DNA from 3 places in the Priestia sp. FW507-14D1A genome. Region 3 is predicted to be linked to each of the others. Evidence: riboswitches for the same ligand, from Rfam matches in the RefSeq annotation. Region 3 holds a riboswitch; each other region holds the start of a gene.
The links. Region 3 has a riboswitch for cyclic di-AMP ahead of AC3WJG_RS03545 (potassium channel family protein). Riboswitches for the same ligand answer to the same signal wherever they lie in the genome.
Positions count from the first base shown of each region.

Region 1: another riboswitch for cyclic di-AMP. It lies ahead of kdpF (K(+)-transporting ATPase subunit F); the one in region 3 lies ahead of AC3WJG_RS03545 (potassium channel family protein).
Region 2: another riboswitch for cyclic di-AMP. It lies ahead of AC3WJG_RS04215 (dicarboxylate/amino acid:cation symporter); the one in region 3 lies ahead of AC3WJG_RS03545 (potassium channel family protein).

Region 1 is NZ_JBYSWQ010000007.1:70,790-74,050, reverse strand. It holds gene kdpB (potassium-transporting ATPase subunit KdpB) at 1-127, opposite strand, end outside; gene kdpA (potassium-transporting ATPase subunit KdpA) at 149-1,810, opposite strand; gene kdpF (K(+)-transporting ATPase subunit F) at 1,835-1,915, opposite strand; cyclic di-AMP (ydaO/yuaA leader) riboswitch at 2,286-2,428, opposite strand; gene AC3WJG_RS21545 (hypothetical protein) at 2,444-2,581, opposite strand; cyclic di-AMP (ydaO/yuaA leader) riboswitch at 2,654-2,796, opposite strand; gene murG (undecaprenyldiphospho-muramoylpentapeptide beta-N-acetylglucosaminyltransferase) at 2,954-3,261, opposite strand, start outside.
Region 2 is NZ_JBYSWQ010000001.1:718,346-721,606, reverse strand. It holds gene AC3WJG_RS04220 (NAD(P)/FAD-dependent oxidoreductase) at 1-970, shown strand, start outside; cyclic di-AMP (ydaO/yuaA leader) riboswitch at 1,573-1,727, shown strand; gene AC3WJG_RS04215 (dicarboxylate/amino acid:cation symporter) at 1,908-3,143, shown strand; gene AC3WJG_RS04210 (aspartate aminotransferase family protein) at 3,252-3,261, shown strand, end outside.
Region 3 is NZ_JBYSWQ010000001.1:592,749-596,009, reverse strand. It holds gene AC3WJG_RS03560 (peptidyl-prolyl cis-trans isomerase) at 1-144, shown strand, start outside; gene AC3WJG_RS03555 (Lrp/AsnC family transcriptional regulator) at 424-879, opposite strand; gene AC3WJG_RS03550 (carboxymuconolactone decarboxylase family protein) at 1,000-1,458, shown strand; cyclic di-AMP (ydaO/yuaA leader) riboswitch at 1,574-1,718, shown strand; gene AC3WJG_RS03545 (potassium channel family protein) at 1,843-2,502, shown strand; gene AC3WJG_RS03540 (TrkH family potassium uptake protein) at 2,506-3,261, shown strand, end outside.

The sequences.
Region 1 (3,261 bases), on a different contig from region 3:
GACTTAGCTTGATAAAAGCCTGCTGTACTGATTGAATAAAAATCGATGAAGTTTGTTTATCTACAGCACCTTGAATGTGACTGTTACGATCCAATTCAAGATTATTCGTAAAATTCCGTTTATTCATTATAATCCTCCGCTTTCTTGATTACAGTGTCAAATACTCAGCAACCGGCCCAAGTACAAGCACTGGGAAAAACGTAAGTGCCCCTACAATAACGGTAGTTCCAATTAAAATGCCGCTAAATAAAGACGTATCCGTTTTAAATGTCCCAGGTGTTTCAGGAACAAGCTGCTTAGATGCTAGTGAGCTCGATACCGCCAGCATCGTAATTAGTCCGAAATAGCGTCCAATATACATAACAATTCCCGTAGAAATGTTCCAAAACGGAGTTGCGTCACCGAGTCCTTCAAAACCAGAGCCATTGTTTGCTGCTGATGATGTAAATTCATACAGTGCCTGGCTTAACCCGTGAAAGCCTGGGTTTGATATACCTTCTATTCCTAAATGAGTAGTTAGCGCTACGGCTGTTCCTCCTAAAATTAGCAGCGGCTGCAGAATAAGCGTCACGGCGATGAGCTTCATTTCTTTTCCTTCAATTTTTTTACCTACGTATTCTGGTGTTCTTCCAACCATTAAACCTGATAAAAATACGGCGATGATGACGTACATCATGACATTCATAAATCCTGCTCCGACACCGCCAAATACGGTATTTAACATCATATTTCCAAGCGTTAACAACCCGGTAAGAGGTGTAAGGGTATCGTGCATGGTGTTGACCGCACCTGTTTCACTTGCTGTCGTCACGATGGCGTAAAGCGTCGACATACCGACACCAAAACGAACTTCTTTGCCTTCCATATAACCGCTCGCTTCATTTAGATGAAAAGCATCAAGTCTTGGATTGCCGCCCCACTCTGTTACAAACGCTGTGCTTAAAATAACGATAAACAGCATACTCATCGCTACAAACAAGATGCGGCCTTGCTTACGCTGTCCGATCATTTTTCCGTACGTAAAAGGAAGTGCTGTTGGCAATAAAAGCATAAGGACAATTTGTAATACATTGCTCAACGCGTTAGGATTTTCAAATGGATGGGCTGAATTAACACCAAAAAATCCCCCTCCGTTGTTGCCTAGCTCTTTAATTGAAAGAAAAGAAGCAACTGGTCCCCTTGCTATTTGCTGTGTTGCCCCTTCTAATGTATGGGCAGTCACCGTTCCGCTTAACGTTTGAGGGACACCTGAAATCATAAATAAAATGCCGGTTATAAAAGCGATAGGAAGTAAAACACGCGTAATTGATTTCACAAAATCAACAAAAAAGTTTCCTATTTCCTTCCCTGCCAACCCGCGAATAAACGCGATTGCTACTGCAAGTGCCGTTGCTGGTGCAGCAAACATCATAAATACAACGGCTGCCATCTGCGAGAAATAGGACAAACCTGATTCACCGCTGTAATGCTGCAAGTTCGTATTTGTCATAAAACTAATGGCCGTGTTAAAAGCAAGGGCCGGATCCATTCCTTTGATGTGGCTTGGGTTAAGCGGCAGTACTCCTTGAAACCGGAAGATAAGATACACCACAAAAATCATAAACGTATTCGCCAAAACGAGAGCAATTGCATATTGCTTCCACGTCTGATTATGCCCTTTAATTCCTGCCGCTTTAAACATCACCGATTCTATCTTTCCTACCAAGCTAGTGTTTTTATCGTTTGAAAACACATTCGCTATATAAATACCTACGGGCTTTGCAATAAGCGCTACAAAAACAAGCAGCAGCGCAACTGATAGTAGAAAAATCCCCACGTTTTATTCCTCCGCTTATTAAAATTGTTCTGGATTTAACAGTACATATACTAAATAAATTAAAACGAGAACTGAAATACCTAGCAAAATGAACGACACGTTCACTTCTCCTCTCTTTCGTCTACTACACGAGACGACCAGCAAATAATTCCGTACATAGCAGCTGTTAATATGACAAGCGTTCCCAGCATGATTATATCCAAGTTGCTCCCTCCTAACTGTTTCTTACCACCAATAATTAAGCGTAGTGACTGTTACCGTGCGTAAAGCATCACGCCCAAGTGAGCTAGCAGCGAAAGGTTATCTTTGATTATTCCTCACGTATTGTTGATCTCGTTTTAAAAGCCCTACTATATCCTCTTTACGGTGCAGACATAAGCTGCTCTCCTATTTTCCCATAAAAAAACCGCAGAAGAGAGTCCTCTTCCGCGGTTTAATGCACGACAAATAAGCCGTGATCGACACGAATTTTTTCACTCCCAAAACGCTTACGGAGTTAGCTGTCGGATTCGGGTTATGGAAGTAACCCTACTCAGTTAAGAGATTCACCCCTAGTACATACGTACAAAATATTGGGTCCCCCGCTCATAATTGATTAAGCGTATATTTATTATTTAATTTTTAGACTTAATTATGGTTTTTACTGCTGCGTTTAATACTTTGATTAGCTAACATAGACAAATAGCGGTTTGCTAGATCAAAAGATTGCTGATCACATATTGCACGATATTCAATCATTTGAATCATTTGCTTAGATAAATGCATGTTAACGCTCCTTTCGCCTATATTTTGAAAGGAACGCGCTATCCGCTTTTATAGAAAACGGCCACGATTACACCATCCTCTCTCTTAACGCTTACGAAGTTAGCTGACGGGTTCGGGTCAAGAAAGTAACCCTACTCAATTATGAGATTCACCCCTAGTAATTGGGTCCTCCGCTCTTTCCCTCTCTTTCAGGAAAGACTCAGCGTTTCACTGTGGAACGTTTCATGAGAGTAATCTTACTCCTGTTAAAATTTACTGTCAACAACATTTTTTGAAATTTTAAAAACTTTATTTTTTGCTGTTTATTCATTATTTTAAAATAATAGATTCAAAGAAAAAAGCGTTCTTATCTCCTCGATAAGAACGCTTTTTTTAGCTCATTTTCTCAATTTCATTTACAAGAATTGAAATGGCATCCGTTTTTGTTGCTTCACGCATTGTACGCTTCATCGTACTTGCCTGCTGCTGAAGCTCATTTACTTCACGCAAAAACACTTCTTTTGTTAACTGTTCTTCTTCCACAACCATACAGTAGCCTTTTTTCTTAAAGGACTGTGCATTTAAAATTTGATCTCCTCGGCTTTGTGCTTTTGACAAAGGAATAATCATCATCGGTTTATGAAGGGCTAAAAACTCAAAGATAGCATTTGATCCGCCGCGTGTAATCACATAATCAGTCG
Region 2 (3,261 bases), 130 kb from region 3:
AAAAAGCATTTATGAATATTTAAAAGAAAAAATTGATATGCAGTATAAAACGGAAGTAGCCGATTTAATAACAGAAAAAGAAGATGGTCAGCATATCGTGCGCGGTATTGAATTGAAAAATGGTGAAAGAATTACGGCTGATAAAGTGGTGGTTTCACCAGGTCGAGACGGCTCGAAGTGGATGAGCGACTTACTAAAAAAACGTCGTTTAAAAATGATTAACAATCAAGTGGACATCGGCGTTCGAGTAGAAACATCCAACGTTGTTATGGAAGAAATCAACAAGCACTTGTACGAAGGGAAATTCATTTACAATACGTCCGTAGGTACAAGAGTTAGAACGTTTTGCAGCAATCCTTCAGGACATGTGGTAGTAGAGAATCATTCAGGTATTATGTTAGCAAATGGACACGCATACAAAGATCCGAAGCTTGGAAGTCAAAATACGAACTTTGCGCTGCTTGTTTCTCATAAATTTTCGGATCCATTTGATCAGCCGAACGAATATGCGCACGAAGTATCAAGATTAGCTAATATGCTGTCAAACGGGGGCTTAGTTGTTCAAAAGTATGGAGATATTTTAAAGGGCCGTCGTTCAACAGCGACTCGAATTAAAGAGGGCTTTTTAGAACCAACGTTAAAAGAAGCTGTACCGGGTGACTTAGGCTTAGTGCTTCCTTACAATACGATGAAAAGCTTAATTGAAATGACAGAAGCACTGGATCATGTAACGCCTGGGTTAGCATCTGAACATACGCTGTTTTACGGTGTGGAAGCGAAATTTTACTCAGCCCGTCCGAAGTTAAATGATAAGTTTGAAACTGAAATTTCCGGTTTATACGTGGGAGGAGACGGAGCTGGTATTACGCGAGGACTCGCGCAGGCAAGTGCGTGCGGTGTGTGGGTAGCGCGTGACATTGTTGAAAAATTAAAGAATCGTAAAGCAAGTTCTGAACCTGTTACTGTATAAAAAAAGAGGCCGTCACGGCCTCTTTTTTTATATGTGTTAAATAACGAAAGCGAATAAGTAAAAAGTAAAGAACTTATACCCCTCCAACTCCGATAGTTTTATATGATAATTACTCGCTCTTTTTTAAAAGGTATTACGGCATCCATATTTCTATCGTGAGCAGAATTAAATAGAATAAGGCGAATTGACAATGTCCATTTATTTCTATCAACAAATTCAGTGAAATTTCAGAGAATTTATATCAAGCAATACAAGGATAAAATCAACAGTTGGAAAGAGTTATTTTTTGTTGAGTAAAATATTTATGAAAGCAGTAAAGTACGCGGATATTAGAATAATTATGCAAATTTATGAATGTGATTTAATGAAAAGAAAGTTCACTTTACAAACTATTTTTTGAATTAATTTTTTATCCATTAGATTTTAAGTCTTGTTAAATAACTGTTTGTGGTTTATTGGAATATGATGTAAATATTTTAAAATATAACAATGCTCAACTTTTTATGATAAAATCCTGCATTATTTTTGAATAAAAACTTGACAGAAACATATAAAATGAATTTTAATTAAAGTAAGAATTATTATCATGCAAAAATATTAAAGAAAATTATTTGCTTAATCTCTTTTGTTTTATAAGAGAACGGGGGACCCATATTTGTGCGTAGTGTACTTGGGGTGAATCTTGAATAAATCAAGTAGGGTAACTCACGTACCCGAATCCGACAGCTAACTCCGTAAGCATTCAGTGAGGGAATAACAGGTCTATGAAACCATGATATTCTCATGGTTTTTTGTATAGATAAAAATATTCTTAAACTATTAATCTGAAAATTTTTAATATATTGTATATTTTGAGTGTTACCGCTCTCAATGCATGGTAAAATAAGTATGGTAGTTAGAATCATTCTAATATAATTTATTTACGGGAGGTAAATCTATGAAGCTATCGACAAAGATTATTATCGCGCTAATTGCTGGTGCTGTTGTGGGAGTGTTGATCAATGCTTTTGCTCCAAGTGCTTTTGCTCCGCTGGACAAGTACTTGTTTACACCGCTTGGCCAAATTTTCTTAAGCTTAATTAAAATGCTTGTTGTACCAATTGTGTTTTTCTCTATCACGTTAGGTGTAGCAGGTTTAGGAGATCCTAAAAAACTAGGAAGAATCGGGGCTAAAACAGTTTCCTACTTCCTAGTTACAACAACCGTTGCTATTATTATTGGTTTAATTTTAGCGTATGCAATTAAACCGGGTACGTTTGGATCTTTTGATACAAAAAACGCTTCTTTTGAAGCCGAAAAAGCACCGCCGGTTGGAGAGACATTCTTAAATATGATTCCAGTCAACCCAATCCAAGCGATGGCTGAAGGGAATATGCTTCAACTTATCGTTTTCTCTATCTTTATCGGTTTTGGTATTACGATGCTTGGAAATAAAACAAAAGGGCTTTACAATTTACTTGAGCAAGGCAATGAATTGATGATGTATCTTGTAAATCTAGTGATGAAGTTTGCTCCTTACGGAACATTTGGACTTCTTGCAACCGCGGTTGGAAGTCAAGGCTGGGAGGCAATTAAAGCGATGGGGCTGTACATGATTGTAGTCGTGCTCGCACTGTTTATCCATTCGATTGTAACATATGGAGGATCAGTCGCTCTTATGGCGAGACGTAACCCTATTGAATTTTTTAAAGGTTTTGCTCCTGCGATGACAGTTGGATTCAGTACATCGAGCAGTAATGCAACGCTTCCGATTTCAATGAATGTGGCTCAAAAAAACCTTCGTGTCCCGGAGTCCATCAGCAGTTTTGTTCAGCCGTTAGGTGCTACCATTAACATGGACGGGACGGCAATTATGCAAGGTGTAGCGACTATTTTTATTGCACAAGTATACGGTGTTGACCTGTCGCTGGGTGCTCTTGTGACGGTTGTATTGACAGCGGTGCTTGCTAGTATTGGTACAGCAGGTGTGCCGGGAGTTGGTCTCATTATGCTAGCAATGGTATTGAGTTCGGTTGGCTTGCCTGTAGCAGGTATCGGATTGATTATTGGAATTGATCGCTTGCTTGACATGCTTCGTACATCTGTAAATATTACGGGAGACGCTGCGTGTGCCGTTATTGTGGCTGAGTCAGAAGCAAAGCGTATCGATAAATCTGTAACGCAATCAGCTTAATAAGCGTAAAAGCTCTAGCTATATGCTAGGGCTTTTTTTATTGGCAAGAAACTCTTCGTTTCAGCATACAGTTTAATAAGAGTGTATGTTTGAAAGGAGAGTGCGGAAATGAATAAAA
Region 3 (3,261 bases):
TATATTCTTATTTTAAAACAAAAAGATAAAAAAACGGAATTAGAAGTCAGAGAAGAAATGATGAAAGAACTTGTTTTGAATCATATCAACCGGTATATCCAGGATCAACTGCCAAGGTTTCACGTGACGTTCAGCCTTAGGTAGTTTCCTTTTATATAGATTGATTGTTTTCAAAAAACAAGCAGGTAAAAGAGCTTTCTATTAATAGAGAGCTCTTTTACATTTTTAAGTAGACAGAAATGTCGGCACCTGATAAAATGAAGTTGTAAAACTTTCATTATTCGGAAAATTTATACCCTCCAGCTTTGGAGGGTTATTTTTTATGCTGTTGGACGAATAAAAGAGGCTGGGACAAAAGTAGTTTAGTGGAAAGAAAATCCGAACGATCAATCCAATCGTTCGGATTTTTTCGTTACGTTTCAATCACTTTTCGTCTTTTAAATGACTTAATAATGCAGGAACCATCTCTACGTGAGAAAGGGCGATGTGTGAAATCGTTTTGGCATAAGGTGTAATTTCGTTAATAAATTGTTCGAGTACGTGCAGGTGAGGAAGCTGAAGCTTTGTAATAAAGCAGGCTTGCCCGGCGATGCGTTCACAGAATAAAGCGTAGGGATACTGAGAAATAAATCGTTTAAAACGCTCGTGCTCTCCGTTTTTCATCGTTACTTCAATAAAACACGACACGGGCAAATGCAGCTTTTCATAATCAATATCAATCGTATACCCTTTTATAACACCAAAGCTCTCTAGCTGCCTTACTCGCTCTGCCACCGAAGGAGGGGACAAGTTAATTTGTTTTCCTAGCTCTCGTAAGGAAAGGCGGCTGTTTTGCTGCAGCGCCTGCAAAATCGATAAATCAATTTCATCAATTTTCAATTGAAAACCTTCTTTCTCATTAACGTTTCATTTGATTAGTAATAGTAGATAAGATGTTTTATATGTAATCTGAAATTTCCATTTTTCTTACTATAATAATTAAAAAGGAGTGAGTAAAAAATGGCAAGAGTTTTGTTAGCAAACGAAGAGGGAACAAATTTTGAAAAAGCATTGAATTTAATTCCGCATGTAAAAAGATTATACGATGAGCTTTACGACACGCTTTGGAACAGCGATATAGTAGAAAAAGAGACTAAGGAAAAAATAAGGCTTTATCTAGCAGGTGTTAACGGCTGTGAGACGTGTATGAGCATGTCATATGTAGGCGATGAGACGCTTAATCAAAAAGTGTTAAGAGAAAAAGAGCTGGAAGAAAAAGATCGACTGCTGTTTCGATTTATTGATGTATACCGGGTGCGTCCAAGGGAGTTAACGGATGCTGATATGGATCAATTAAAGAAATTTTACAGTGATACGCAGCTGTTAGAGCTTTTAGCTGTTATTAATTTATTTGATCAATTTCACAAAATGATTGTCAGTTTAGATTTATATGATTTTTGCAGCTTGCAGCGCAAGTGAGGTCTTTGCTAAAAATATCTTGACAGACAAAATTCACAGGAGTAAGATAGCTTTCGTGAAGTGAAACGTATCATGAATCGAATCGATTATTCTAAAAAATAGATCATAGATATTTGAATAAAAATCGCTTAATCCATTACGGAGCGGAGGACCCATTATTTACGCACATATTGTGCTCTGGGGTGAATCCTTAAAAAGGTAGGGTTACTCTTAAAACCCGAACCCGACAGCTAACTTCGCAAGCGTTTTGAGGGGGAAGAGTGTGAAAAAACACAGGAGCCTTCCTGTGTTTTTTTGCGCTTTTTTTAAGAAAAAGATGTAATTTTTTAGAAAAAGTATAAGCTAAGAGAACACACAGCAGTTGAAGAAAGGAATAAATACATTATGAAAAAACAGTTTGCTGTATTGGGATTAGGTCGTTTTGGAGGCAGTTTGGTTGAAGAGTTTGCTAATCTGGATGTGGATGTGCTCGCTATTGACCGCAATCAGGAGGTAGTAAATAAATTTAGCAATTCAGCTACATATGTTGTGCAAGCAAACGCGATTGATGAAGCTAGCTTAAAGGGGCTAGGTATCCGCAATGTTGATCATGCTCTTATTTCGTTTGGGGATGATATCGAAGCAAGCGTTCTCGCAACGATGCTTTTAAAAGATATGGGCGTTAAGCAAGTATGGGTAAAAGCAGTGAATATGTATCATCAAAAAGTGCTGGAGAAAATAGGAGCAGACAAAGTCATTCATCCTGAGCGTGATATTGCTAAACGTATTGCTCATCACGTAGTGTCAGAAAAAATCATTGATTACATTGAATTATCAAAGGATTATAGTATTGTCGAAATTGTCGCCTCTAAGAAACTTCATAATAAAACGCTGTTTGATTTAAACATTCGTGCCAAGTACGGCTGCAACATTATTGGCTTTCAGCGAAAAGACGGGGAAATGGTGATTTCGCCTACCGCGCATGAAATAATTGAACAAGGAGATATGCTGATTGTTATCGGACATAACCGCGATTTGAACCGTTTTGAAGAAGAAGGAGTTTAACTCATGAAAAAACAAATCATTAAACTCACCCCTCCGCAGCTGCTTGTCTCCATTTTTGGCGGAGGAATTATTATGGGTGCTCTTCTATTGATGATGCCTTTTTCTACTACTGAGCCAATCCGATGGGTAGACGCCCTTTTTACATCTACTTCCGCTATGACAGTGACCGGCTTAGCCGTCGTAGATACAGGTACGCGTTTTACCGTCATCGGTCAAACGATCATTATGCTGTTAATTCAAATAGGCGGTCTTGGCATTATGTCATTTGCCGTGTTGATTTTTATGATGCTAGGTAAAAAAATTGGATTTAAAGAGCGTATGCTCGTTCAGCAGGCATTAAATCAAACAAGCGTCGGCGGAGTTGTCCTGCTAGTTAAAAGGCTGTTTATCTTTTCATTTTTAATTGAGTTTATTGCACTTGTTTTTTTAGCGATACGCTGGGTTCCGGAATTCGGATGGTCTAAGGGGCTGTTCTTTAGCTTGTTTCATTCAATTTCAGCTTTTAATAACGCAGGGTTTGGACTACTGTCTGATAACTTAGTACAGTATGTTGGAGATCCTATTATTAACATAACGATTTCTTTTTTATTCATCATTGGCGGGTTAGGGTTTACCGTTCTTGCTGATATGTGGGTGAAAAAATCGTATAAAAAACTAACGTTGCATTCAAAAATTATGATTATCAGCACGTTTGCGATTAATGTGATTGCCATGCTTTTTATTTTTTTCTTAGAGTACAGCAATTCGCATACGCTCGGA